4 regions of the Pseudarthrobacter sp. H2 genome follow, and region 3 is predicted to be linked to each of the others. Evidence: riboswitches for the same ligand, from Rfam matches in the RefSeq annotation. Region 3 holds a riboswitch; each other region holds the start of a gene.
The links. A riboswitch is a leader RNA that binds a small molecule or an ion and turns the genes downstream of it on or off. The one in region 3 is predicted to bind thiamine pyrophosphate.
Positions count from the first base shown of each region.

Region 1: linked by a shared signal. The riboswitch ahead of ACQCSZ_RS25090 (3-oxoacyl-ACP reductase) and the one ahead of thiO (glycine oxidase ThiO) in region 3 are both predicted to bind thiamine pyrophosphate.
Region 2: linked by a shared signal. The riboswitch ahead of ACQCSZ_RS22380 (ECF transporter S component) and the one ahead of thiO (glycine oxidase ThiO) in region 3 are both predicted to bind thiamine pyrophosphate.
Region 4: linked by a shared signal. The riboswitch ahead of thiM (hydroxyethylthiazole kinase) and the one ahead of thiO (glycine oxidase ThiO) in region 3 are both predicted to bind thiamine pyrophosphate.

Region 1 is NZ_CP189595.1:139,004-146,075, reverse strand. Features, by position in the region: gene ACQCSZ_RS25120 (helix-turn-helix domain-containing protein) at 1-697, shown strand, start outside; partial or broken gene ACQCSZ_RS25115 (transposase) at 1,001-1,159, shown strand; gene ACQCSZ_RS25110 (IS4 family transposase) at 1,284-2,642, shown strand; partial or broken gene ACQCSZ_RS25105 (IS3 family transposase) at 2,655-3,060, shown strand; partial or broken gene ACQCSZ_RS25100 (IS630 family transposase) at 3,087-4,176, shown strand; gene ACQCSZ_RS25095 (relaxase/mobilization nuclease domain-containing protein) at 4,345-4,635, shown strand; TPP riboswitch at 4,923-5,026, shown strand; gene ACQCSZ_RS25090 (3-oxoacyl-ACP reductase) at 5,083-5,847, shown strand; gene ACQCSZ_RS25085 (LLM class flavin-dependent oxidoreductase) at 5,859-7,072, shown strand, end outside.
Region 2 is NZ_CP189594.1:4,816,576-4,823,647, forward strand. Features, by position in the region: partial or broken gene ACQCSZ_RS22365 (recombinase family protein) at 1-571, shown strand, start outside; gene ACQCSZ_RS22370 (DUF4235 domain-containing protein) at 682-945, opposite strand; gene ACQCSZ_RS22375 (heme-degrading domain-containing protein) at 982-1,551, opposite strand; TPP riboswitch at 1,670-1,811, shown strand; gene ACQCSZ_RS22380 (ECF transporter S component) at 1,879-2,511, shown strand; gene ACQCSZ_RS22385 (ABC transporter ATP-binding protein) at 2,568-4,277, shown strand; gene ACQCSZ_RS22390 (energy-coupling factor transporter transmembrane component T family protein) at 4,274-5,077, shown strand; gene ACQCSZ_RS22395 (UDP-N-acetylglucosamine 1-carboxyvinyltransferase) at 5,207-6,730, shown strand; gene ACQCSZ_RS22400 (glutamate--cysteine ligase) at 6,846-7,072, shown strand, end outside.
Region 3 is NZ_CP189594.1:743,227-750,298, forward strand. Features, by position in the region: gene ACQCSZ_RS03555 (RNB domain-containing ribonuclease) at 1-760, opposite strand, end outside; gene ACQCSZ_RS03560 (ferritin-like fold-containing protein) at 802-1,473, shown strand; gene thiE (thiamine phosphate synthase) at 1,523-2,221, opposite strand; TPP riboswitch at 2,248-2,380, shown strand; gene thiO (glycine oxidase ThiO) at 2,374-3,729, shown strand; gene thiS (sulfur carrier protein ThiS) at 3,726-3,962, shown strand; gene ACQCSZ_RS03580 (thiazole synthase) at 3,968-4,795, shown strand; gene ACQCSZ_RS03585 (4a-hydroxytetrahydrobiopterin dehydratase) at 4,882-5,568, shown strand; gene ACQCSZ_RS03590 (hypothetical protein) at 5,611-5,913, opposite strand; gene ACQCSZ_RS03595 (DUF3107 domain-containing protein) at 5,975-6,199, opposite strand; gene ACQCSZ_RS03600 (TetR/AcrR family transcriptional regulator) at 6,262-6,930, opposite strand; gene moeB (molybdopterin-synthase adenylyltransferase MoeB) at 7,016-7,072, shown strand, end outside.
Region 4 is NZ_CP189595.1:129,812-136,883, reverse strand. Features, by position in the region: gene ACQCSZ_RS25070 (ABC transporter substrate-binding protein) at 1-860, opposite strand, end outside; gene thiE (thiamine phosphate synthase) at 1,078-1,740, opposite strand; gene thiM (hydroxyethylthiazole kinase) at 1,737-2,540, opposite strand; TPP riboswitch at 2,532-2,628, opposite strand; partial or broken gene ACQCSZ_RS25055 (ISAzo13 family transposase) at 2,866-4,071, shown strand; gene ACQCSZ_RS25050 (hypothetical protein) at 4,228-4,389, opposite strand; gene ACQCSZ_RS25045 (TetR/AcrR family transcriptional regulator) at 4,875-5,432, opposite strand; gene ACQCSZ_RS25040 (DUF1348 family protein) at 5,459-5,929, opposite strand; gene ACQCSZ_RS25035 (plasmid pRiA4b ORF-3 family protein) at 6,679-7,072, opposite strand, start outside.

The DNA.
Region 1 (7,072 bases), on a different replicon from region 3:
TTTCTTGCTGCAGCGCGTGGCCACGAACTACTTCGCAGCAGCCCTCATGCTGCCGGAACAGGCCGCCGTGGAGTTCCTGCAGAAGGCCAAACAAGCCAAGGAAATCGCTGTGGAGGACATCAGGGACGCCTTCGCCGTGTCCTACGAAACCGCCGCGCACCGCTTCACCAACCTCGCTACGGAACACCTGGACCTCCGCACGCATTTCCAGAAGACCCACCAGAGCGGCATTATCTACAAGGCCTACGAAAACGACGGCGTGACGTTCCCCCAGGACCACACCGGAGCCATCGAGGGCCAGCCCTCCTGCAAAAACTGGACGTCACGGGTGGTGTTCGACGTGCCGGACAAGTTCAGCGCCTACAACCAGTACACCGACACACCCGCCGGAACCTACTGGTGCACGGCCCGGACCGAGCGCTCCGCCAACGGCGAGTTTTCGCTGTCCGTGGGAGTCCCCTACGCGCAGGTCAAGTGGTTCCGCGGCCGGGACACCATTGAGCGGTCCAAATCCACCTGCCCGGACGAGAACTGCTGCAGGCGGCCCCCGGCCTCGCTGACGTCCGAATGGGCCGGCAACGCCTGGCCTTCCGCGCGCACCCACTCCCACCTGCTCGCCGCCATGCCGCCAGGGGCGTTCCCCGGTGTGGACGAAACCGAGGTCTACTCCTTCCTGCAGGTTCAAGCGAATCGCTGAGACACCGCGACGATGGAGCCCCGGCATCAGAGCCGGAAGGACAAGCGATCATCCTATTGCTGGACGGGAGTGGACAACGCGCGGCTGTGAACTCTGCGGGCTGGTTGCTCTGGCAGGGAGCAGTGCCCCGGACACAGCGACGCCGCCACGACTTCCGGCAGAGTACATTGGACCCTTTTTCGGGATCTGCCCCGGCCCGTCAGTCATCACCTCAAGAACGAGTGGTGCTTCCGCTGAGCTGCCGCGGAGTTCTCGGACAGTGGGCCCTCCTAAAATGGGGGTCTACTGAAAGTAGAGATCAGCATGACCACAGCACGCCGGCGTTTCACCCAAGAGTTCAAAGACGAGTTGTGCCGTGAGGTGATCAATACGTCCAAACCCATCAAGGATGTTGCCACCGCATACGGCGTCGGCCCCGAGACCCTCCGCAACTGGCTGAACAAATACCGCGAGGCTAACGGCAATGCCGTTTGGTTAGGGGGTGCGGTGTGATGTCAAACCGGCGCGGTTCCCGGAAATAGGAGTGCAGCCCTTGTAGAAGTAGTTCTGTCCGCCAAGACCGAGCTACATCACAACAAGGGCTGCAATGCATGATTCTGTCATCAATCACGCGCCCGGGGTATTCGCTCCCGGGCATCTGGGCGAGCTGACCCGGGTCGTTCCGTTCGAGATGGTCGATGCGGCCCTGACTGCCACTGGCCGGACGCAGCACCGGCTCCGGCTCCTGCCTTCACGGGTCGTGGTGTACCTCCTCCTGGCAGGTGTTCTGTTTGCCGGCCAAGGGTGGCGGCAAGTGTTCTCACGCCTTACTGCTGGACTTCCCGGCCCTGTGGTGAGGCCATCGGGTGCGGCGATCACTGAGGCGATGCGCCGGGTCGGAGCAGCACCATTGCGTGAACTGTTCGATCTGCTCAAAGGGCCAGCGGTCACCAGCGCCAGGCAGACGGTGCAGTTCGCAGGCCGTCTGGTGGTCGCGATCGATGGCACCCAGATCCCGGTCGCCGATACTGACGCGAACCGGGTGATGTTCCCCAAACCCCGTGGCGGCCCGAACGGGGAAGCGGGATACCCCATGATCCGGCTGGTCGCACTCGTCGCTTCCGGTACCCGATCGGTGATCGAGGCCGTGTTCGGCAGTGACAGGACCGGGGAACTCAGCTACGCATCCCAGGTCGCGGCCGCGCTACGACCGGGGATGCTGCTGCTCGGAGACCGGAACTTCGCCACCTACAAGTTCTTCACCACCGTCACCGGGACCGGGGCCGGGTTCCTGATCCGCGGCAAGAGCGGAACCGGCGCGATGAAACTCCCCGCCACAACCCGCCTCCATGACGGCTCGTACCTCTCGAACGCCGGCGGCGTGCCGGTCCGGGTCATCGACGCGGAAGTGACGGTCAGGACCGAAGCGGCCACCCGCACCGGCGAATACCGGCTGATCACCACACTGCTGGACCCGCGGGAGGCGCCAGCACAACAGCTGGTGAGGCTCTACCACGAAAGGTGGGAGATCGAGACCGCCTATTGCGAACTGAAATCCACGATCCTGGGCGGGCGGGTGCTCCGAGGCCGGTATCCCGCGGCAGTCACCCAGGAAGTCTGGGCGCTGCTGACGGTCTACCAGGTGCTCCGCACCGCGATGGCAGACGCGATCCTGGACCGGCCCGATATCGATCCCGACCGGGCTTCGTTCACCACCGCGCTCCGGGCCGCCCGCGACCAGATCATTCAGGCCGCAGGGATCATCACCCACAGCACAGTCGACCTTGTCGGCCGCATCGGGACAGCGATCCTGGCCGAACTCCTGCCCGCCCGCCGCACCCGGACCCGGCCCCGCGTGATTAAACGCGCGATCTCCAAATACCGCGCCAAAGGACGCGACATCGACCGGCACACCTATCCCGCGACACTCACCACGAGAATCTTGACCCCCGACCCCAACAGCTAACCAAACGGCATTGAGGCTAACGGGGGCACCGAGACGGACCTGACGTTGCCGGAACGGGCCCGCCTGAAGGAGCTCGAGAGGGAAAATCAGGAGCTGCGAGCGGAGACTCTGTTCCTGAAAAAAGCAGCCGCTTACTTCGCGTGGGAGCAGCGGCAGTGAGCAAGTACGAATACATCGACTCCCAAAGACGGAGCCCGCCAACCTGAATTCGGTTGTGAAGATGTGCCGCTGGCGGGGCGTCTCAACCTCCGGTTTCTATCACTGGCTGACGCGCCCGCAATCGGCGACTGCCACCCGCCGGAAGGCCCTGATAGCGCGGATCCAGCACTATTTCGAGGAGTCCGAAGGCACCTACGGGTATCGCCGGATCCACGCGGACCTCGCGGCGACTATCGAGTGGTGTGTCTCCAAAATAGTTTGTGAGTTTCCTGTTTAACTTGGGTTATGTCTAATCCCGCTCCGCCTCTGGCGTTGACCGATGGTCAGCGTGCCGTACTGGAGGTGCTGTCGAAGTCGCAGACGGCGTCCCATCGTGAGGTGCAGCGGGCACAGGTCTTGTTGATGGCCGCGGAGGGGCTGGCCACCGAGTCGATCGCGAAGGTAGCGGGGACGAGTCCGGGGACGGTGAGGTCGTGGCGTGCCCGGTTCGAGGAGGAGGGCCTGGCGAAGCTGGGGAAGGTCCGTGCCGGGCGGGGCCGAAAGCCGGTGATTCCGCAGTCAAGGATCGATGAGATCGTTGACTTGGCGCGGAACTCGAAGCCGGAAGGGCATACGCACTGGTCGGTGCGGACCATGGCTGCCAGGTCCGGGGTGTCTCCGGCGCAGGTGCAGCGGATCTGGGCGGCGCGCGGGCTGAAGCCGCACCGGGTGGAGGCGTTCAAGCTTTCCACCGATCCGAGGTTTGAGGAGAAACTCATCGACGTGGTGGGCCTGTATCTGAACCCGCCGGAGCAGGCGATCGTGTTGTGCATGGATGAGAAGTCCTCGATCCAGGCGCTGGACCGGACCCAGCCGTCGCAGCCGATGAAGAAGGGCCGGTGCGAAACGATGACCCACGGCTCCTTGCGCAACGGGCACCACGACCCTGTTCGCCGCCCTGGACGTTGCCACCGGCAAGGTGATCGGATCCTGCCTGCCCAAACACCGCCACAGCGAGTTCCTGAGGTTCCTCAAAACGGTTGAGAAGGAAATCCCGGACGGACTGGCCGTGCACCTGATCCTGGACAACTACGCCACCCACAAACACGCCAACGTGCGGGCCTGGCTGGACAAACATCCCCGGTTCCACCTGCATTTCACCCCGACGTCCTCATCCTGGCTGAACCTGGTCGAGCGGTGGTTCCGCGAGCTCACGGACAAGGCCCTGCGGCGCGGCGCCTTCCACTCCGTACCGGATCTGATCGCGGCGATCGAGGGCTACCTCGCCGCCCACAACGATGAGCCCAAGCCCCTCGTCTGGACCGCGACCGCCGACTCAATCCTCGAAAAGGTCGTCCGCGGCCGCGTCGCACTCCAAGCCGTCAAGCAAAACTGAGACAGACCACTAGGACGGCTCCGCCGACGTCCCGGCGACCCGCGCAGGACTCGGGCGCCCGGACCCCCAATCGCTCGCATAGCTCACTCCGTCGACAATGGGAGCCCGCGGCCTCAACTTCCCCGCAGTAAGGGCACCAAAACGGGCGTTTTGGTGCCCTTAGCCAAAATGTCCCTTGCAGGACAGCAGTTCTACGACACGGACGTCGACGGCGGGCACGTCTTCCACTGCTCCCTGGGCCTGGCCGCCCAGGAAGGCTGGCTCGCCGACCAGCAATGGGCGGCCATCGCGAATGATTTCATGCAGAACTTCATGCAGAACATGGACTTCGCCGAGGACGGCGGAAAGGCCCCGGCCTGGTGGGTTGCAGTGCGCCACGGACTGAGCAGGAACGGCAACGACCACCTTCACATCGTGGCCAGCATGGTCCGTGACGACGGCACCAAATGGAACGGCTGAAAGAGCAAATACATGTCCCAACAGGTGGGGTACCAGGCTCTGACGCTTCCGACGCTACCCGCCTCTGAGGTGCGCTGTATGTTGATGCGGTTATTGGAGGTGTCTATTTTGGGGTTTTCAGGGCCGGCCGGTCCACCGGGGGAGACCGGTGCCCGCAGGTACGGGAGGTCCGGTGGTCGCGCCGCGGTGTCCGGCACGGGAGCCGTTTGGGAAACAGTTCGGGCAGGACACGGCGGCAGCACGGTTAGGTGCGGGCGCTGGTTTGGCCGGGGGCGGGTATACTCGCTCCCAGTGACACGGGGTGCCGGGCGGCTTGATTGGCCCGGCTGAGATGACACCCGTTGAACCTGATCTAGTTGACACTAGCGAAGGGATGTCCTGCAACGGTTCGCACGGTCCTGGCGCCCGGATCGCATCCTTTCGCCTTATCCGAAGGTGAAGAAACTGATGGAACTGGCAGAACAAATCGTTCTTGTGACCGGCGGCGGACGGGGCCTGGGCAGCAGTATTGTGCAGGCGTTCGCGGCCCGGGGGGCGCGGGTGGTAATCAATTACCGCCGCAGCGCCGAAGCCGCCGGGGAACTGGCCGCCGGTTATGGCCCCGAGCACGCTGTTGCCCTGCAGGCTGACGTCACCGACGCCGGTCAGGTGTCGGTGATGCTGGAGCAGGCCCGGTCCCATTTCGGTTCCGCCGTCACCACTGTGGTCAATAATGCGCTGGCCGATTTCTCGTTTAACGGGGATGCCCGCTCCGGTGCCGGGGATATTTCATGGGCGGAGTTCGAGGCACAGTTCGCCGGCAGTGTCCGGGGGGCTTTGAACACGACCCAGCAGGCTTTGGAGGGGATGCGCGGCCACGGGTTTGGGCGCATCATCAACGTTGGGACCAATCTGTTCCAGAACCCGGTGGTCCCGTACCACGACTACACCGCGGCCAAGGCCGCCCTGGTGTCATTGACCCGCACTATGGCCAAGGATCTGGGGCAGCACAATATTGCCGTGAACATGGTCTCCGGCGGCCTGCTGCGCACCACCGATGCCAGCGCCGCAACCCCGGAGGAGGTCTTTGACTACATTGCCGCTTCGACCCCCCTGGGTAAGGTCACCACCCCGGCCGAGTTCGCCGATGCCATCTTGTTTTTCGCCTCGCCTTGGGCGCGGTCGGTTACCGGGCAGAACCTGGTGGTCGACGGCGGACTGGTCATGGACTAGGCGGCCTGTCGATGAACGGGAAACGGCAACTGCATTTGAACGCTTTCCTGCTGGGAGCCGGCCACCACGGTGCTGCCTGGCGGCGGGCCGGATCGCCGCTGGAGCAGCTCGGAGAGATCGGTTATTATGAGCGGCTCGCACAAAGCGCCGAACGCGGCCTGTTCGATGCCGTGTTCTTCGCCGACGGGCAGTCCGCCGGTGACGTCGGCGCCGGTCCGAGATGGTTTCTGGAACCGTTGACCGCGCTGGCGGCCATGGCCCGGGCAACGGAGAACATCGGGCTTATCAGCACCGTCTCGGCCACCTTTTATTCCCCTTTTCATGCCGCCCGGTTGCTCGCCTCCCTGGATCACATCAGTGCCGGGCGTATCGGGGCGAACGTGGTCACGTCCATGTTCGATGCTGAAGCCCGCAACCACGGGCTGGAAGCGATGCCCGACCACGGGCAGCGCTACGGCCGCGCTGCAGAGTTCATTGAGGTAGCGCTGGGGTTGTGGGACTCATGGGCTGATGATGCGATGGTTCGGGACAGGGCCGGGTTCTATGCCGATCCGGCCCTGGTCCGGCCGTTGCATCATGAGGGGGGCCACTTCCGGGTGGAGGGGCCCTTGAATGTGCCCCGGGGCCCGCAGGGACGCCCCGTGCTGTTCCAGGCCGGTGCTTCCGGGGCCGGCCGGGACCTTGCCGCCCGGTACGCGGAAGGGATTTACGCCGTGGCCTACGATCTTCCCAGCGCCCAGGCCTACTATGCGGATATGAAACAGCGGATCGCTGCTGCCGGGCGTAATCCGGAGAAGGTAGCGATCATGCCCGGATTGGTGACGTATGTGGGCTCCACCGCGGCCGAAGCCCGGGCCAAACAGGACCGGACGGATGCGCTGCTGCCCACCGCAGAATCCCTGACACGGCTGGGCACGTTCGTGCAGCAGGACTGTACCGGCTGGGAACTGGACGCCCCCGTGCCGTCCCTGCCACCGGCGGCAGAATTTACTGGGCCGCAGGGCCGTTATGCCACCATATTGCGCATTATTGAAACCGAACGTCCCACCGTGCGGCAGTTGCTGGGGCGCCTGGCCGCAGGCGGGGGCCACTGCACCATGGTCGGCACGCCGGAGCAGATCGCTGATCAGATGGAGCTCTGGTTCCGCTCCGGCGGCGCTGACGGGTTCAACCTGATGCCCCCGCTGCTGCCCGATTCCCTGGACGAGTTCGTCGATGACGTCAT
Region 2 (7,072 bases), 1.2 Mb from region 3:
ATCGGAGACGCCCGCGTATCCACCAACGACCACGACCTCACCGCCCAGAAAAACGCCCTGGCCACCCTCGGGGTGACGCCGGAGAAGACCTTCAGGGACCAGGGCCTCACCGGCGCCAACCGGGTCCGGCCTGGACTCAGGGAAGCGCCGGCCGCCTGCCGGGCCGGGGACACCCTGGTCGTGGCCAAACTCGACCGTCTTGCCCCGGTCGCTGCGCGATGCAAAGGACATTGTCGACGAACTCACCCGCCGCGAAGTCAAGCTGAGCATCGGGGGCTCCGTCCACGACCCCACCGATCCCGTCGGCCGGCTCCTCTTCATCGTCGTGGCCATGGTCGCCGAATTCGAAGCCGACCTGATCCGCGCATGGACCCGCGAAGGCAAGACGGTCGCCAAGGCAAAGGGCCGCCTCCGGGGGAAGCAGCCCAAGCTTTCCAAGACACAGGAAGCCCGCCTGGTCTCCGTTCACCGGGCGGGGACACACACGACGGTGGAACTTGCCGAACTCTTCGCGGTAGCGCGCTCAACCGCCTACCGTGCCATCAAACGCGCCGGCGACACCACCGTCTAAACCGAGAGATTCCGCCATCCGAAGCCGGAATTCGCACCGCCGGCCTAGACGTGAATTTCCTTACCAGTCTCAGACCCCGAAGCCGGCGGGAGTCCGCCCAGATGTTGCGCCTAGACCAGGTCCTGGGTCTTGGCGAAGCGCGTGATCGCGCGCTGGGTGCCGCGGTTGGCGAGGACCTGGATGATGGCGCTGACCGAGGCGGAGATCAGCGCGAAGGTCAGGGCGGAGCGCAGGGTGGTGGGAATGTCGTCGTCGTGGCCCTTGGGCGGCTTGTTGCCGGTGGACTTCTCCCAGACCGCGTCCACGAGCTTGGTCCCGGCGAATCCGGCGAGGAGGCTGATGCCGGTGCCGAGCAGTTTGATCATGATGTTCATTCTTCGGACTCCTTGCGGGAGGGAACAGGGCTGCCCCTAGCCTAGCGTCCCGGTGCGGCCGAGGATTTCGGACAGGGCCTCCACGACGAGTTCATGGTCAGCCTTCTGGGGCAGGCCCGAGACCGCGGCAGTGGCAACCGCCCCGGTGCCCCTCACATAGATGGGGAAGGCGCCGCCGTGGGCGGCGTACGTTTTCTGGTCGAACCAGGCGTTGTCCTCGATCCTTCCGCCCGCAGCCCGTGCCCGGAGGCCTACCAGCAGCGAGGGGACCTCGTACCGTGCGGCCGTGCGCTGCTTGGCCCTGACCCACAGTTCGTTGTCCGGGGTGGCGCCCTCCAGCGCCGCGTGGAAGAGCACCTGCTCGCCCTTGCTGATGTCGATGGCGATGGGCAGCGAGCGTTGCCTGCCGAATTCAACCAGGAGGAGTCCGAGGTCCAGGGCGTCGTCCTTGCTGAACGACTGGAACTGCAGCTCGTCCATTTCTGCCAGGATGCGCCCGATGAGCGCCGCCAGGGACCCCTGCGGCTGCGGTCCGGCGGAGTCAGGGTCATAGGCCCGGTCATCGGCCGGGTCCTGGCCGGGGGAAGAGGCTGGTGTGGCTGGTATGTGCGTCAAGAGATTCAGCTTCCGGTCAGTGAGCCGTGGCCAGTCAGCGCGGGGAAACGCGGCCTGGCAGGTGTAAACTAAGCAATGCCCATAAGGGCGATCTTAATACGACATGATTTTAATACGACAGGGGAGCGCCGCCGTCGGGCATCTGGAGGAATCCAGGGAAACCAACGGTGGGCGCTGAGAGTGCGGACAGCCGCAGACCCTCGAACCTGATCCGGTTAGTACCGGCGCAAGGGAGTCGAGTTCTCAGGGGGCCCGGGGCGGCGGCACAAGCCGCGGCCCGCCGGAGCCGTCTCCCCTCCTGTTCCTCAGGAGGACGACATGACTGATATTTCTGCACGGAAGACGCTCACCCGGTCCGGCTACAACTGGCGTGTGGTGGACATTGTGGTGGCCGCACTGATCGCGGTCGCCGGCGGCGTGATTTTCTGGGCCTGGTCCCAGGGCGCCAACCTCATTTCCGCACCCGTCAATGCGATTTACCCGCCGCTGACCGGACTCTACGCCGGCGGCTGGCTGATCCCGGCGGTGCTGGGCATGCTGATCATCCGCAAGCCGGGCGCGGCGCTGTTCTGCGAAACGGTGGCGGCCACCGGCGAGCTGATCATGGGCTCGCAGTACGGCACCACGGTGCTGATTTCCGGCGTCCTGCAGGGCCTCGGCGCGGAACTGGTGTTCGCTGCGATCCTGTACAAGAAGTTCAACCTGCCGGTTTCCCTGCTGGCCGGCGCCGGCGCCGGACTGTTCGGCGCCCTGAATGACTCCTTCGCGCCGTGGGGCTGGAACATCGCCTACGCCGCCGGGGACAAGCTCGCGTACATCCTGTTCATGGCCATCTCCGGTGCGGTGATCGCCGGGGCACTGTCCTGGCTGGCCACCCGAGGCCTGGCGAAGACCGGCGTGCTGAGCTCCTTCGCCTCCCGCAAGGCCGCCTCGGAACCCGTCTTTTCCTGACGGCTCCGCGCTGTTCCCCTCGTGACTGTTCCTCTCCTGACAACGGATAACGACTCATGACCTCCGACGGCGTCCGCCCGGCAGCGGTCACCGCCCGCGGCTGGGGCTGGCGGCACGCCGGCCGGCCCCGGCCCGCGGTCCACGGGCTGGACCTCGACATCCGCCCCGGGGAACGGGTGCTGCTGCTGGGCCCCTCCGGCGCCGGCAAGTCCACCCTGCTCCACGCCCTCGCCGGGGTGCTCGGCGACAGTTCCGCCGGAGCGGCGGCTGCTGGCTCCCCGGCGTCCCCGGCGGACTCGGAGGACGCCGACGAGACCGGCAGCCTGCTGATCGACGGCGCCCCGCCCCGCGCCCAGCGGGGCCGGGCCGGGCTCGTGCAGCAGGACCCGGAGACCCAAGTGGTGCTCTCGCGCCTCGGCGACGACGTCGCCTTCGGGGCGGAAAACCTGTCCGTGCCCCCGGCCGAGATCTGGCGGCGCGTGCACGAGGCGCTCGACGACGTCGGGCTGGCCCGGCTGCCGCTGGACCATCCGACGGGGGCCCTCTCCGGCGGCCAGAAGCAGCGCCTCGCGCTCGCCGGGATCCTGGCGATGCGTCCCGGGCTGCTCCTGCTCGACGAACCCACCGCCAACCTGGACCCGGCCGGCGTCCTCGAGGTCCGCGACGCCGTGGGCCGCTGCCTGGACAAGACCGGGGCCACCCTGTTGGTCGTGGAGCACCGGGTTGCCGTGTGGAAAGACCTCGTGGACCGGATCGTGGTGCTGCAGCCGGGATCCGCCACCGGGTCCGCGGTGCTGATCGACGGGCCGCCGGACCGGGTCCTGGTGCAGGCACGGGACATGCTCATCGCAGCGGGTGTCTGGGTTCCGGGACATGTCCCGCCGGCACGGGCCCGCGCCGGTGCCGGGGACCTGGCGGCCGGCGCGGCCGGGGTGGCCGCTGTGACGGCCGCGGCGCCCGCTGGCACTGCGGGGCCAGCCGGCGCCGCCGGGGTGGCCGCCGGGCAGTTGCTGCTGGCCGCGGAGAACCTTGCGGTGTCCCGGGAACGGCCGCGCCGGGCCGGCCCGCGCGGCGGCTTCCGTTCCATCCCGCCGCGCCCCGTCCAGTCCGGCATCACCGCCCAGGTCCGGGCCGGCGAGGCGCTGACCATCACCGGCCCGAACGGCTCGGGGAAATCAACCTTCGCCCTGACCCTGGCCGGCCTGCTGCGGCCGGTCTCCGGCGCGGTCTCCGCCACGCTGGAGCTCAGCGCGGGCGCCGGGATCGACCCGTACAAATGGAAGGCAGAGCAACTCATCGCCAGGATCGGGACCGTGTTCCAGGAACCGGAGCACCAGTTCGTCACCGGCCGGGTGCTCGACGAGCTGATGTTCGGCCCGCGCCACCTGGGCCGGGGCGAAGAGCGCGTGGACGAACTGCTGGAACGGCTGCGGCTGGCGGAACTGGTGGACGCCAACCCCTACACGCTGTCCGGCGGCGAAAAGCGGCGGCTCTCGGTGGCCACCGTGCTCGCCGCCCACCCGCAGGTCCTCGTCCTGGACGAACCCACCTTCGGCCAGGACGCCAACACCTGGGCCGAGCTGGCCTCCCTCCTCTCCGAGCTCCTCGACGCCGGCACCGCCGTCGTCTCCGTGACGCACGACGCGGAATTCACCGCCGTCCTGGGCGGGACCCAGCTCAGCCTGGCCGCACCCGGGGCCGGATCACCCGGCCCGGACGGCCCCGGGGCGCCGCGCCGTGAGCTGCCCGGGGTCGCGGCGCCATGAGGGAAGCCTTAAGCCTGGGCGGCAACCATGCGCTCCTGGCCCGCGCCAATCCGCTGGCCAAGTTCACCGCCGTCGTACTGATCACCCTGGTGCTGGCGCTGTCCATCGACTGGGTTTCGGCGTCGGTGGCGCTGGCCTGCGAGCTGCTGCTCTTCCCGCTGGCGGGGCTGGGCCCCATGCTGCTGTGGCAGCGCGGCTGGCCGCTGATCCTGGCGGCAGCGCTGGGCGGCTGGAGCACCGCCATCCTGGCTCCGGACACCGGGAGCATACTGCTCGACGCCGGCATCTGGTCCATCAGCGCCGGCTCGCTGCAGCTGGGACTCGGCTTCATGCTGCGCGGGCTCGCGATCGCGCTGCCGGCCGTGCTGCTGATGAGCTGCACGGACCCCACGGATCTGGCCGACGCCCTGGCCCAGAACGCGAAACTGCCGCACCGCTTCGTCCTCGGCACCCTTGCGGCCATGCGGCTGGTGGGACTCATGGCCGAGGAATGGCAGACCATCGGCATGGCCCGGCGGGCCCGCGGCGTCGGTTCGCACGGCAATCCCTACCAGCGCGTCCGGGCCACCCTGGGGCAGGGCTTCGGGCTTCTCGTGCAGGCCATCCGGCGTGCCTCCCGGCTCGCCGTGACCATGGAGGCCCGCGGTTTCGGCGGGGCGCAGCGGACCTGGGCGCGGCCCTCGACGTTCAGCGGCCTGGACCTGTGGGTGCTGCTGGGCGGACTCGGGATCGCCGCGGCTGCCGTCGCGGCGGCCCTGGCCGCCGGCACCTGGAACCTCGTCTTTCTGACGCGGCAGTAGCCGCCGCGGATCACACCCCGGCGGGATCACCCCCCGGCTTTATCGCACGGGACGGGTATTTGTGTGAGATAAATGGCTCCCAGGCCCCAATTGCTGGGGCAAATAACTCATCCGTGATATTTTGTTGGAATGACTCAACAGACTGCCGAACATGTAGGCCTGCTGCTCCGCGAGGCCCGCGGGGAGAAGGGCTGGACCCAGGGACAGCTCGCCACCGAGCTGGGGACCAGCCAGAGCGCCATCGCCCGGATGGAGCAGGGCAAACAGAACCTGAGCCTGAAAATGATCCAGCGGCTGGAGGCAATCCTCGGCCGGCCCATCGTCAAGGTGGGCCGGCCGCAGATGACCCATCTGCGGGTGGAAGGCGGCCGCACCCTGTCCGGGTCCGTGGACGTCAACAGCAGCAAGAACGCGGGCGTGGCCCTGCTGTGTGCCAGCCTGATCAACCGCGGAACCACCACGCTGCGCCGCCTGGCCCGGATCGAGGAGGTCAACCGGATCGTCGAGGTGCTGGCCAGCATCGGCGTCGAATGCACGTGGCTCAACGCGAACGATCTCCGGATCCGCCGCCCCGCGGTCCTGGACCTGGACTCCATGGATGTGGAGGCCGCCCGCCGGACCCGCAGCGTCATCATGCTGCTGGGCCCGCTGCTGGACGAATCCGGCGAATACCGGCTGCCGTACGCCGGCGGCTGCGATCTTGGCACCCGCACCGTGCAGCCGCACATGCAGGCGCTGCGGCAGTTCGGCCTCGGCGTGGAGGCGAAGTCCGGGTTCTACGCGGTGCAGGCGCCGCCGTCGGACACCGAAGACCGTTCCTTCGTGCTCAGCGAACGCGGCGACACCGTGACCGAAAACGCGATCATGGCCGCCGCCCACCGCCCTGGCAGCACCATCATCCGCAACGCCAGCCCCAACTACATGGTCCAGGACCTCTGCTTCTACCTGCAGATGCTCGGCGTCCAGATCGACGGCGTGGGCACCACGACGCTGAAGATCACCGGCCGCCCGTCGATCGACGTCGACATCGAGTACTTCCCGTCCGAAGACCCGATCGAGGCGATGAGCCTGATCACCGCAGGCATCGTGACGGATTCGGAAGTGACCATCCGCCGGGTGCCCATCGAGTTCATGGAAATCGAACTCGCCACGCTGGAGCAGATGGGCCAGCGGCTGGAGGTGTCCGGTGAGTACCTGGCCCGCAACGGCCGCACCCGGCTCGTGGACGTCACCACCAAGCCTTCCGCGCTGAACGCGCCCGAGGACAAGATCCACCCCATGCCGTTTCCGGGCCTGAACATCGACAACCTGCCGTTCTTCGCGGTCATTGCCGCGAACGCGCAGGGCCAGACCCTGATCCACGACTGGGTCTATGACAACCGCGCCATCTACCTGACCGAGCTGAACAAGCTCGGCGCCCAGGTGCAGCTGCTCGATCCGCACCGGATCTATGTCAACGGGCCCACCAAATGGCGTGCGGCGGAAGTGGGCTGCCCGCCGGCGCTCCGCCCGGCCGCCTGCCTGCTGCTGGCGATGCTCGCCGCCCGCGGGGTCTCGCTGCTGCGCAACATCTACGTGATCGAACGCGGCTACGAGGACCTGGCCGAACGGCTGAACACCCTGGGCGCGAAGATCGAGTATTTCCAGGACTGACCGCCGCTGATTCAAGCAACGCGGGGTCATATCGCGCCCATGCGGCGGCCCGGCATGGGCGCGATGTGACCCCGTGGTGTGGCGCACTTCCTCCCATCCTGCGCACAATGGATGCATGCGCACCTTCGGTGTTGAGGAAGAGCTGCTGATTGTGGACCCGGGGACGGGTTCCCCGGTTGCGCTCGCCGACGCCCTGATGTCGGGCCTGAACCCGGGGCACACCACCGGCCACGACACCACCGGCTTCAGTTTCGAGCTCAAGCTTGAACAGATTGAAACCCAGACGGTGCCGTGCCTGGACCACGCGGGCCTGCTCCACGGAATCAGGCGGGGACGGGCCAT
Region 3 (7,072 bases):
CCGCGGCCATCCCGGTCATGAGCGAAATCTGGGCGTTCCAGTCCTCGACCGGGAGCGGCGGGGCCGCGACGATCCGGTAGCCGCCGTCGGGCAGCTGTGCGATCTCCTGGTCGGGCATGTTCAGGCTCGCCCCGCCGCGGAGCCGCTCCAGCTCGACCCGCTTGATGCCCACTTCCTTGAGCAGGCGCAGCACCGGGGACGCGGTGCCGGCGTCGAGCTCGGCCTGCACGCCCCGGTAGCTGAGCTTGGCCCGGCTGCGGACCCGGGCCCGGCGCACGAGCACGGAGGACACCTCCGCGGCGGCATTGAGCTCGAACTCCCAGACGAACGCTGCGCACAGCTGCCCGGCCAGCAGGCTGCCGGCGCCTTCGCTGATGGCCTCCGGGTGCAGCGGGATCCGGCCGTCCGGGGTGTAGAACGTCTGGCCGCGGCGGCGGGTTTCGGCGTCGAGCGCGCCGCCGGGGGCCACGAACGACGGGACATCGGCGATGGCGTAGAACACCTTGTACCCCTCGCCGGAGCGGCCGATGAACAGGGCCTGGTCCAGGTCCGTGGAGCCGGCCGGATCGATGGTCACAAACTCGATCCGCGTCAGGTCCAGCTCCGGCAGTTTGTGCCCGGCCACGGCCTCCTCGGCCTCCCGGAGCACATCCTCGGGGAACGGTCCCGGCAGTTCCAGCGTGGTGCGCAGCGCGCGCAGCGCCGCGGAAAGTTGGTTCTGTTGCTGGTAGACGCTGGGGGTCAGACGATGGTGGGACACGAAAATCAGATTAGCCCGATTTGCGCCATTAGTCTTGGATCATGAGCACATCCCCGGCCGATCCTGCCCGCTACAACAGCTTCCTCAGGGATCTGCTCGGCGTGATGGCCTATGGGGAGCTTTCGGCCTTCGAACGGCTCTCATCCGACGCCCGCTATTCGCCCACCCTGCACGACCGCGCGGTGCTGGCCGGCATCGCCGTCATCGAATTCCAGCACTATGAACTGCTCCGCGCCAGGCTCGAGGAAATGGGTCTCGACGCCGAGGCGGCGATGCTGCCGTTCCAGCCCGCCGTGGACCATTTCCACGAGCGCACGCGCCCGGCGGACTGGTACGAATCGCTGATGAAGGCCTACGTGATCGACACGGTGTCCGCCGATTTCTACCGCGCCGTCGCCCGCCATGCCGACGCCGGAACGCGGGAGCTGGTGGAGCGGATCCACTCGGACGACGAGTCCACGGCGGTCCTGCGGGAACTCCTCAGGACCGCCCTGGCGGCCGACCCGCGGCTGGCCTCACGGCTGTCGCTGTGGGCCAGGCGCCTGCTGGGCGAGGCCCTCACGCAGGCCCAGCGGGTGAGCTTTGAGCACGCGTTCCCCGCCGGCCTGACGGGAGCGGACGAGGGCCGGTCCGGGGAACCGGCCGGCGAAATGACGGCCGGACTCGTGGCCAGCCACTCGCGCCGGATGACGCAACTGGGACTGACCGGCTGAGCCGGCTGCTGTCGTGTTAGTCCCGTTGCCCCGTTGACCCCGCTGCCGCTCAGGCGTCCGCGGCGTCGGCGGCGTCGAGGGCGCTGAGCAGGGCGCGTGCGGCGTCGGCGGGATCATCGGCGTCGGTGATGGCCCGCACCACGACGATCCTCCGCGCGCCGGCCTCGAGCACCTGCTCGACATTTCCGAGGTCGATCCCGCCGATCGCAAACCACGGCACCATGTCCTTGCCGGCCGCCCCGGCGCGGGTGGTCCGGAGGGCCTGCGCGGCGTGCCGCACCAGGTCGAGCCCGACGGCGGAGCGCCCCGGCTTGGTCGGGGTGGCCCAGACGGGTCCCACGCAGAAATAGTCCAGTCCGCTGCGGCCCGGCGAGGCCGCGATGGCGGCGTCGACCTGTTCCGGGCTGTGCGTGGACAGCCCGATCACGGTGTCCTTGCCGAGGAAGGTCCGCGCCGCCGCCAGCGGGAGGTCCTTCTGGCCGATGTGGAACACCGGTGCCGCCGACAGCGAGGCGATGTCCGCCCGGTCATTGACTGCCCACAGCCGCCCGTGGCGGCGGGCGGCGGCGTGCAGGATCTCGAGGAGTTCGAGTTCCTCGGCCGCTTCCAGGGTCTTGTCGCGCAGCTGAATGATATCGACTCCGCCAGCGAAGGCGGCGTCGAGGAAGTCCTCGAAGTCGCCGCGGTCCTTGCGGGCGTCGGTGCACAGGTACAGGCGGGCGGTGGTGTGGAGGGCATCCTTGCTCATGACACCAGCCTAGTTCCCCTAAACTGGGCCCATACCGCGGGAGCCCGCTGCGGCCGGTACGCCACTGGCGTTCGGCACAGGCGGGCTGAGAGGGCGTTGAGCCGACCGCTTGACCTGATCCGGCTAGTACCGGCGTAGGGAAGGAATCCTGCATGGGCACACCATCACTTCGTGATAAGGCACTGCGTGATACGACCGTGCGTGAAGACGCTGCGGCTGATGACGCAACGTCCGGCGTTTGTTACGACGCCGCGGTAATCGGCGGCGGGGTGATCGGCCACGGCATCGCCTGGGAGGCAATCCGGTCGGGACGCTCCGTCGCCCTGATCGACGACGCCCCCGGCAGCGGCGCCAGCTGGGCCGCCGCCGGCATGCTCGCCCCGGTCAGCGAACTGCACTACCAGGAGGAAGCACTCCTGGAGCTCATGATCGAATCCTCCCGCCTGTGGCCGGCCTTCGCCGCGGGGCTGGACAGGGGACTGGACACTGAACTCGATGCCGGAACCGGTTACCTCACGACGCCGACCCTCGCCGTCGGGGCCGACGCCGCGGACCGCCGGGCGCTCGCGGACCTCCGGGCCGTCCAGCTGGCCGCCGGCCTCGCGGTGGAGCCCCTGACCGTGCGGGAGGCGCGCGGCCGGGAGCCGCTGCTGAGCCCGGGGATTTCCTGCGCCTTCGACATTCCGGCGGACCACCAGGTGGACCCGCGCCGGCTGCTCGCCCGGATGGCGGCCCTGCTGGGAACCCAGAGCCGGAGCCGTGCCGTTGCGCGCCGCGCCGCCGCCCTGCTGTGGGAGGACGGACGGGTGGCCGGGGTCAGCCTCGCCGGCGGCGGCACCGTCCGCGCGAAGGAGACCATCGTGGCGAACGGGCTCGGTGCCGCCGGTCTCGGCGGCCTGCCGGCGGGGCTCACGCTGCCGCTGCGGCCGGTCTACGGGGACATCCTCCGGCTGCGCGTGCCGGGCCACCTGCAGCCGCTGCTCACGTCAACCCTGCGCGGGCTGGTCCGCGGCGTTCCGGTGTACATCGTCCCGCGGCAGGATGGCACCGTGGTGATCGGGGCGACCCAGCGCGAAGACGCTCCCTCGGACCCTTCGGCGGTCTCCGCCGGCGGCGTCTACCAGCTGCTCCGGGATGCCCAGCAGCTGCTGCCCGCGGTGGCCGAGCTGGAACTGCTCGAGGCCACGGCCCGGGCCCGCCCGGGCACGCCCGACAACGCGCCGCTGCTGGGCCGCGTGGCGCTCCCCGCCGCCGGAAACGGGGCCGGGGAGCAGATCCCGGGCCTGATCATCGCCACCGGATTCTTCCGGCACGGCGTCCTGCTCACCCCCGCCGCCGCGGCCATCTGCCGGCAGCTGCTGGACGGCATGGCCGACCCGCGCTGGGCCGGTTTCCGGCCGGACCGTTTCTCCCACCTCCCCGGACCGGACCACCACAGCCAGGAAACCGACCACCCCCAGGAAACCGACCACCCCCAGGAAACCGAACGCAGCAAGGAAGCAGTATGAACATCACATTGAACGGGGCGGAGCACGCCGTCGCCGACGGCGCCTCCGTCAGCACGCTGGTCAGCCAGCTCACCGGCCGGATGCTTGCGCCGGACGGCCGGTCCGCCGACGGCCGGAAGCTCGGCGTCGCCGTGGCCCGCAACGCCGAGGTGGTGCCCCGCAGCCAGTGGCACGGCACCGCGCTCGCCGAGGGCGACGACGTCGAACTGGTCACGGCAGTACAGGGAGGATGAACGGCATGAAAAACACCGCACCCGCAGCAGCGGCCATTCAGCTGAACCCCGCCATTGCCGATCCCGATCCGTTCATCGTCGACGGCGTCCGGCTGGGATCGCGCCTGATCATGGGCACCGGAGGGGCGCCGAGCCTGGACGGGCTGGGCGCGGCCCTCCTCGCGTCCGGAACCGAACTGACCACGGTGGCCATGCGCCGCTACTCGCCCGCGGAAACGGGCTCGCTGTTCCAGTTGCTCGTGGACCACAACATCAGGGTGCTGCCCAACACCGCGGGCTGCTTCACCGCCAGGGACGCCGTGCTGACCGCCGAGCTGGCCCGTGAAGCCCTCGAAACGGACTGGGTCAAGCTGGAAGTCATCGCCGATGAGCACACCCTGCTGCCGGACGCCGTGGAGCTCCTGGATGCCACCGAGCAGCTCGTGGGCCGCGGCTTCAAGGTCTTCGCCTACACCAACGATGACCCGGTGCTGGCCCTGCGGCTGGAAAACCTCGGCGCCACCGCGGTGATGCCGCTGGGCGCGCCGATCGGCACCGGCCTGGGCATCCTGAACCCGCACAACATCGCGCTGATCGTCTCGCGGGCGTCGGTGCCGGTGGTCCTCGACGCCGGAATCGGCACGGCCTCGGACGCCGCCCTGGCGATGGAGCTCGGCTGCGACGCCGTGCTGCTGGCCACGGCCGTGACCCGGGCGCAGCATCCGGCGCTGATGGGGGAGGCCTTCAAACACGCGGTCATCGCCGGTAGGCTGGCGAAAGCGGCCGGCAGGATTCCGCGCCGCGAGCATGCCCTGGCGTCCTCCGCCATGGAAGGCCGGGCCGAATTCCTCTGAGTCCGGCCGCTCCTGGGTTTGCAGCCGGTCCTGCCGGTCAGCCAGCCGCATCACCCAAGAGCCCATCGACGAGCAGGGAGCCCGCAATGGCAGCCACGGACGACATCCTCACCGGACCCCAGGTCGCTGAAGCCCTGGCGGGCCTGCCGGACTGGCGGTACCGTCTCGGCGGGCTGGTGACCGTGTACAAGGCGCCCACGCCGGCCGCGGCGCTCGAGCTGATCGCCGCCGTCGGGCGCCTGGCCGAAGAGCAGAACCACCACCCGGACCTGGACTGGCGCTACACCCGGGTCTTTCTCCGCTACAGCTCCCACGACGCCGGCACCGAGGTGACGCCGCGGGACGTAAAGGCGGCGACGGCGGCCAGCGCGGCGGCCGCCGCCGTCGCCGCCACCGCGGAACCCGGGCTGTACCGGACCGTGGAAGTGGGCATCGATTCGGAGGACCCGGGGGCGGTCTCCGAGGTCTGGCGGGTGGCCCTCGGCTACCGCAAGGGCAGGTCGGGCGACCTCGCGGACCCCTACGGGCGCGGACCTTCGCTCTGGTTCCAGGAAACCGACACGCCCAACGCCAACCGGCTCCACCTGGACATCCACCGGAGCCAGACCGAATCCGGTCCCGTGCTCGACAAAACGGCAGCCACGGGAGCCTTAATGAACCGCGACCACGCACCCGACTGGGTGGTGGTCACGGATGCGCAGGGGAACCGGCTGTGCCTGTGCACCGAGGAAGGCCACGGGCCCGCCGTCCCGCAGGGAAAGCAGGAGGGATAGCAGGAGGGATAACAGCGGGACCGCCAACGCCGCCTGGGCCGGTTAGAGCCGCAGGATGGCGGTGAGCCGGGACGTGTCCCGGCGGGTGCGGTGCCGGCCCAGGTACAGGACTGCCGCCACGGCGGCGGCGGCACCCAGGACGACGGGCAGGATCCACGGGATCCAGGTCAGGCCCGGCTGGTAGCCGAGCCCGGCCGCCATGAAGATGATCCAGCTCAGCATCCCGACGGTGACGGCGATGCCGGCCGGCACGGAGATGCCGTATTTGGCGTGCCGCTTGTCATTGGCCCAGACCACGAAACCCGCGGCGACGGTCACCATGGCGACCACAATCAGGGAAAGCATTCAGGACACCTTAGTTTCGTAGGGACAGTTGCCTGGACAGCTGCTGCGGGCACGGGGCGGGCTAGAGGGCGCCGAAGCCGACGCGGCGGGCCTCTTCGGCACCGATTTCAACGTAGCCCAGCGCGTTGGCGGGAATGATGACCAGGCGGCCCTTTTCATCCGTCAGGCGGAGTTCGGCTCCCTTGGAGATGGCCTCTCCGACCACCTTGGCCACGGCGTCCGCGTCCTGCGCCGATTCCAGCACAATTTCGCGGCCGATGTTCTGAATGCCGATCTTTACTTCCACAGCAAGGCCTCCCAGCCAATCAAAGTCCAATTAAATATCAAAGGGTCATGTCTATTTGTAGTCTAGGTCTCCTTGGGGAAGCGGGAGATTCCGCGCCAAGCTAAACGATAGATCAGGTCACTGGCCACATCGAGGTCAAGGTTCCCGTCGGTTTCCAGCCAGTACCGTGCGCTGACCTGCGCCATCCCGGCCAGGGCTCGGCCCAGCAACTGGGCTTCGAGCTCGGGCAGCCTGGTGTCTTCGGCGATGACGCCGGCGACGGCGTCGGCGAAGGTCTTGTTGAAAGCCTCCAGCCGCGCGCTCACATCTTCGTCATTGATCAGGTCCGATTCGAACACGAGGCGGTGGGCCTGGTCGTCGCTGGCGATGAACCGGTAATAGGCGCGCATGACGGCCTGGACGCGCTGGTCATTGTCCGTGGTGGAATTCAGGGCGCCGAGCAGGAGCCCGGTGAGCTTGCTCAGGTGGCTGTCCAGCAGGGCCAGGTACAGCTCGCGCTTGGACGGAAAATGCTGGTACAGCACGGGTTTGCTCACATGCGCGGTGTCCGCTATTTCATCCATGGCGGCCCCGTGGTAGCCATTGGCGACAAAGACTTCATGCGCAGCCGCCAGCAGTTGTGCCCGCCGTTCGTCGCGGGGGAGCCGCGCAGAGCGCTGCCCGCCGTTCCGTGCCGCCCCGGACGGTACCTTTGCGGCACTGTCCCCCCCCACCGGAGCCTGATGAATCACTGTCGGCCTACTTTCCCTTGCTGTTTGTACATACTTTACGCGTGGGTAATATGACCTGGCGGTATCTTCGGGCATAGATTGAAGTATGGTTTCCAAGTTGACCGCAAACGCCGCCCCCTCCACCCCCCGACCGCTGGTGGAA
Region 4 (7,072 bases), on a different replicon from region 3:
GTTTGGGTGCCGACCTGGCCGTCGGCGTCCTTGAGGTAGGAAGCACTCAGTTCTTCCTGGCTCTTGTAGACAAGCTGGTCGTCGGCGAAGATACCGGGGTTGGCGTCAATAAGTATTTTCGCGGCGGCGTCGGGTTCGGCTGCGGCATATTGGTATCCCTTTTGGAGGGCCTGGACGAATTTCCGGGTCACGTCCGGGTGTCCCGTGATCCATTCCCGGTTGCCTTCAATGATCACCGAATACTGGTCCGGCACGCCGTAGTCATGAAGGTTGAAAAACTTCATCGGAGTGCCGCGGAGGGTGGCGTCGGTGCCTTCCCAGGTCTTGAAGGCTGAGGTGAAGTCGACTTTGCCGGCGTACAGGGCTTCGTAGGCGGATGTGCCCAGGGTGACGCGGCTGAAATTGCCTGTTCCGCCGGCGTTCCTGATGGCATCTGCGGCTTCGGTAGGGAACGTGGCACTGGGCCCGGCCGTGCCGAAGGTTTTGCCATCGAGGTCTTTAGGGCTGGTAATGTCCTTCCGGCTGGCCAGGACGCCGATGGCTGTTGCATCGTGCTGGAGCACCGACATGACCGAGGTGTTGGCCACCCCTGCTGCTGCGGCGAACGTAGCCGTGTTTTGGAAGCTGATTCCGAAGTCCGCCGCACCCGAGTTGATGAGGGTGTCGGTGGAGGACTGGCTGTAGGGCAGTACCTGGACGTCGAGTCCGGCGGCGGCGAAATAGCCTTTGTTGATCGCCACGTACAGCCCGGTGTGGTTCGTGTTGGGCGTCCAGTCCAGGGCGAAAGTAATGAGTGTGGTCCCGGAAGAAGCCGGAGTGGGACTTCCTCCCGAACCGGCGCAGGCTGACAGGGCTGCCATGGCGGTAAGGGTGAGGGCGCTGACCGCGCCCACGAGGAAGCGTCGTTTGTTCACGAGAAGTCCTTTCCCCGCGTATGCGGAGCGTTTGCTGGTGCCGGATAGACGGTGGCCCGTTTTCCGCCGGGAATATCCGGCCGCGCGGTGCCGCGATTTAGGAGCGGCGCGGGGGCCGGAGAGGGAGATATGGCTGGGCGGGGTATATGGGCGGTTGCGGTGTTCATTGGGTCCATTCCTTGAGAAACTCTTTGGCGCTGCGGGCAGGGTTTTCGGCGGCACAGATGGCTGATATCACGGCGATGCCGGCCGCTCCGGCGCACCTCAGTGCCCTGACATCGGCCGGGGTTATGCCGCCGATCGCGACGCAGGGCAGCAGCGTAGCGGCAGCGATAGCGGCGAACCCCTGGATGCCCAGGGGTGCCGGATGGTCCGGTTTGGTCGACGTCGGACGGATCACGCCCACGCCCAGATAGTCCACGGTCCCTGAGGGCAGGGCGTGCAGCTGCGCGAGATGTGCGGCCGTGTTGGCGCTCAGCCCGATCAACGCGTCCTGGCCAACAATTGCCCGGACCTGGGGTGCCGGAAGATCGCTTTGACCGATATGGACGCCGTGGACAGCCGCACCGCCCGCCCGGGCGGCGAGAAAAACGTCCACCCGGTCATCCACCAACACCGTGGCCCGGTCACCCACGGCGTCGGCGGTACGCATCACCAGATCGTAGAACCGGGCGGCGCTGGCCGTTTTTTCCCGGATCTGTACCATTCGCACGCCTCCGGCAACGGCGGCGCTGACCGTCTCCACCACTCCGCGTTCCCCGCACAACTGATCATCAGTGATCAGGTAAATCCCCGCGGTGAAGCCAGTCCTGCCGGCGCCTGTCATGAGATAGCCACTCTGGACCGGATTGTTTCGGCATCCACAGACCCCAGCGCATCCAGGAACGCGACCGCGAAACTGCCCGGGCCGCGGGCGCCGGCAGCGGCGATTTCGGCAGCGACGGTATACACCGCGGTGGCTGCAGCCGTCGCTGCCAGACGGTCGCCATCCACAGCCAAAAAAGCTGCGGTGACCGCACCCAGTGCACAGCCACCCCCGGTGACCAGGGTCAGATAGGGGTGGCCGTTACTGATCCGGATCACGTCGATGCCATCAGTAATCAGATCAACGGCCCCGGAAACGGCCACGACGGAACCGTGAACACTGGCTAGGCGGCCGGCCGCTGCCAGCGCACTGTCGGGAGTATCGACGGCATCAACACCACGGCCACCTGCCCCCAACCCGGCCAGTGCGATAACCTCTGAAGCGTTGCCCCGGATAGCGGTCGGGGCGTAAGAGAGCAGTTCACTGGCAAGGGCAGTACGCACCGGCAGGACACCGACCGCGACCGGGTCAAGAACCCACGGACTGCCTGCCTCCTGAGCGGCCGAGGCGGCTTCGACCATGGCGACCCGTTGCTCCGCGTGGGGAGTACCCACGTTGATCAGCACTCCGGAAGCTATCCGGGCAAACTGGCCGGCCTCGGTGGGGACATCAGCCATGGCTGGCGCCGCCCCGAGGGCTAGAAGCACATTCGCGGTGAAGTTTGTCACAACCGTGTTGGTCAGACACTGCACCAATGGCCCCGTCTCCCGCAACCGGGCGAGCATCGTGCAGACATGGTCAGGTGTCAGGCGAACAGTCATCCGCAACATCCCTTCGCTAGTACGAACTAGATCAGGTTCAACGGGTCTTATCTCAGCCCTGTTGCCCAGGGCACCCCGTGTCACTCTAGAAAGCTTACTCCCACGTAGGCACAGGCGCGCATCAGCCGGAGAGCCATGGCTTGGGGCCGGCAGGGTGCAGCGATGGCAGTGACGGTGTTGGTAACGCTGTCACGAGCCGCAATTGGCGCGTCCGCGCTTCGCGGCGCCAACACCGGGGCGCTTCAGAAAACGGAAAAAAATACCACGCTAAGGGCTCGCAATGAAATAAGTTCGTTTTTGTGTGTTTGACGGCTACTGTTGTGCTATGGCGGATTTGGAGGAGTCGTTGGCACGGCGGTTCGCGGTGCTGCGGCCGCATCTGAGCGAGTTGCAGCGCCGGTTGTGGCTCGGAACCGAGGCGGACGAGCTGGGATCGGGCGGCGTGGCGGTGGTGGCCCTGGCCGCGGGTGTTGCCGCGGACACGGTGCGCCGGGGACGCAGCGAGGCCCGGGGCCTGGATGCCGCCACCGTGGTGCGGTCCCGGCGCCCCGGCGGTGGCCGTAAGCGGGCCGAGGAGCACGACGCCGAGCTGGTGGCGGCACTGGAGGCCCTCATTGATCCGGTCACCCGGGGCGATCCGATGTCGGCGTTGCGGTGGACCTCCAAGTCGGCCCGGACCCTGGCCCGGACGCTGACGGAGCAGGGCCACCGGGTCAGTGAGTTCGTGGTGCGCCGGCTGCTGCACGAACTCGGTTACAGCCTGCAGGCCAATGCCAGGACCGCCGAGGGCGGCCAGCACCCGGACCGCGACGCCCAGTTCGGCCACCTCAACGACAAGGCCGCCGGGCACATGGCTGCCGGGAACCCGGTGATCAGCGTCGATACAAAAAAGAACGGCCGGGAATGGTCACCGGCGGGGCAGCCGGTCCCGGTCAAGGTCCACGACTTCATTGATCCCGCCCTGGGCAAGGCCAACCCGTACGGGGTCTATGACGTCGGAGCCGATACCGGGTGGGTGTCCGTGGGCACCGACCACGACACCGCAGCCTTTGCTGTCGCCACCATCGCCTCCTGGTGGAAAACCGTGGGGGCCGTTGCCTACCCCGCAGCCACGGGGCTGCTGATCTGCGCGGACGGCGGTGGCTCCAATGGCTACCGGACCAGGCTGTTCAAGACCGAACTCGCAGCCCTGGCCGCCCGCACCGGGCTGGCCATTACCGTCGCCCACCTGCCGCCGGGCACCTCGAAGTGGAATAAGATCGAGCACCGGCTCTTCTCCCACATCGCCATGAACTGGCGCGGCAGGCCCCTGACCAGCCATGAAGTCATCGTTGAGACCATCGCGGCGACCACCACCGGCAACGGATCCAAGGTCCACGCCGAACTGGACACCACCACCTACCCCACCGGCGTCAAGATCCCCGATGAACAGATGAAAGCCCTCGAAACACACGGCATCCTCACCCGCGAGGCCTTCCACGGCGAATGGAACTACACGCTCAACCCGCCAACCCGCGACACGCCCGAACCCGAATGAGTTAATTCATTGCAAGCCCTAAGCCTTGGATGGTGATCGTAGGGGCCTGAATTTGCCCGTGCCGATCCGGTGCGGCCTGCAGGACAATGAGGTGAGACACCAGATTTCAGCCCGACTCGGCGGTGGCCAGCGGCCGGTTTTCCGTTTAGCTCAAGCGGCGGGCAGTGCGTCCGGGATGCGCGGCTTGGCGTTGCCTGCGAAGGTGAACCTGGCGTCGTCGCCTTCGCTGTCCACGTCCAGCACAACGATGTCGCCGGCGTTGATCTCGCCGAAGAGGATCTTCGGCTGTCGCCGCCAAGGAGCGGCGGACACTCCGCCTTGCCAGACCCAGCTGCAGGATTCCCAGAACACCGATACCGCGTGGCGGTGAGCGTCCAGTCCCGGCAGTCACCGTCCACTGCTGTACCTTGGCAACGACAACGTCCAGCATCGGGACACGGCACCGCTCCACGCGGCCTGACGGGCATCTTTTGCGGGCCGGCTATATGTGTCAATGGACAGTCAGTTCGACGCGAAAGCCCATGGCTAACCCTGCCAGATGGATGTTCGGCACAGGGACAGGAAGCCCTACGTTTGAGTCGGACACCGCACGGATTATTCGGGCTTCGGCGGATGAGGAAATTTCATGCCAGAGGGGATCGAACGGTGAGCCTCCTGCGAAGCAACCATCTCACTCGTATCGCCTGGCCCTGACCGGGCTGGTCGCCACGGCGATCTGTTTCCGCGGTGGAATTGATGGCATCGGTGTTCCGAGTGCAGAACGTGCGCCGCTTCCGCAGATGACATATCGAAGGTGGCTACGGGCGGCACTCCTTGAGTAGCCGATCCTCCAGGCGATGAAGGATAGCTACAAAGCGGCTTGGGTCGTTTAGCGCCCTGCCGAGGATCAATGCGCCCTGGATGCCGGAGACGACTTCCTCAGCCAGTTCCTGTGGATGCTCGGAATGCCCGCCCTCTTCCAGGGCCTGCCGCAATGCCTCGGTCCAGTCAACGAAGTAGCCGGTGATTTGGTCAACGAATTTGTCCCTCTCCGCCCCCAACGCGAAAGCACCAACCAGGCAGATTCGATGTCCTGATGCAAAGTAGTCAATGATGTCGCTGAACATCAGAGTCAATCGTTCGTCCAGGGGCAGGGCTGACTTCAGCGGAGCAAATATCTTGGCCTGAAACCAGCTTTCGATATCGGCAAGAACCGTTTTTGCCATCTCGTCCTTGCCTCCGGGGAAGAAATTATAGAGGCTCCCCTTGCCCAGTCCTGTCGCCTGGGAGATCTCCGAAAGGCTCGCTCCAGCGAAACCGTGGGAGCGGAACACCTCGGCCAGTTGGGGTACGGCGTCGGCTCGCGTGGCGATCATCTTGGGCACGAGGGGCTCCTTTCTTCTTAGAGGCCAAGTTCACTCAGGCCCAGATGGGCCTCCGGACGAGGACCTCCCCGGTCCCAGTGAAACTTCCGCTCAGACTCACTGATGACGACGTCGTTAATGCTCGCATGCCTCCACCGAATCAGCCCGCGCTCGTCGAACTCCCAGTTCTCGTTTCCGTGGGAACGGATCCATTGCCCATCTTGGTCTTGCCATTCATAAACGAAACGAACCGCGATCCTGTCGCCGTCGTAGGCCCACAGTTCCTTGATCAGGCGATATTCCTGTTCGCGGGCCCACTTGTCAGTCAGCAGTTGGATGATCTGGTCGCGCCCCTGGACGAATGTGGTGCGATTCCGCCACCAACTGTCCTCGGTATAGGCCAGGGCCACTTTCAGGGGGTCGCGGGTGTTCCAGCCGTTTTCTGCGGCTCGAACCTTTTCGATGGCAGTTTCGAGTGTAAACGGGGGAACCGGAGGCCTGGTGTCCATGGCTTCGTCCCTTGATAGTCTCAAGTGTTTGTACCAATCGTTACACACTTGTCCTTGTTCATCTAACTTGACGCATCAGCATGCCTCTGACGGGGATGCGACAACCGTAGTGGAACCGGGTTCCAGGGGTTTGTTCATTTCAGTTGTCGTAAGGCAGTGAATCGTGTCGTCGGTTTCTGACCCGGTACAGTCTGGCTGCTCCCTGCCGAAGCTGGCCGGCCTGCGCTCATTCACGCCGCTGGCGGGAAGGTGCGTCAACTGTAATGACACCGGCAGCAAAAATGCGTCAAGAAGCGTGATCGCGCGTCAACTTAGATGGAAAAGGACAACACTTTACCGGACGGTACAACCGTCACGGACACAAGGAGACTAAAATTTAGCCGATAACGGATCTTATGTAAGGTAGAAACGATAGTAAACTATCAGTTATGGTTCGGTCCTTGTCCCTGGCAATTGGGATGAGTCAGTTGTCCCGTCTCATTTAAGTTGACCCACGGCAACCCCGGAATCTCGCGGGTTCGGTCAACTGTGGTGAGACAAATTTACGATTTCGTCTCACTACAGTCGGGCCAAAGTGAAGAATCTCCGGGCGGGCTGTCGATCCAAAAACCGCGGCAATACAAGGAACTTTAACCGTTGGTCCAACTGTAGTGGGACAGACTGGCGGGATGGGCCAACTGTGGTGAGATTGGGCCGTCTTGGATGAGACAGGACAACAGCCAGTGCCTTTCGGCGTCTCACTCAACCTGTCAGTTCCCGCGTCGGCGCTGACAGGTCGAATGGGATCGGACACTTTTCAGGGATCGAGCGAGCTTGCGGTTAATGGCTTCGATGTCCAGGAAGCCGGGATCAAAGGGCTCATCGGTGCCGGTCATTTCGGCGACCCGCGCCGAAAATTCAACGTGGTCAGGATGGGACGGGTCGGCCAGGGCGTCCAGAATCTCCTCGAACCCGGGCATACCTCCGGAATCTTCCAGGGGTCCGCGCCGGGCGCCGTCGAGCAACCGTGCCGGCGGAGAAGTCTCCGTCGCCGGGCGGCGGGAAACCAGCTCGAGCCGGTGAAGCCAGCTGTCGCCGAAGTCGTACTCATAGAACGCGACCCCGGGTCCAGTCGCCAGCAGTTGATCCAGCGAGTAATCCTCC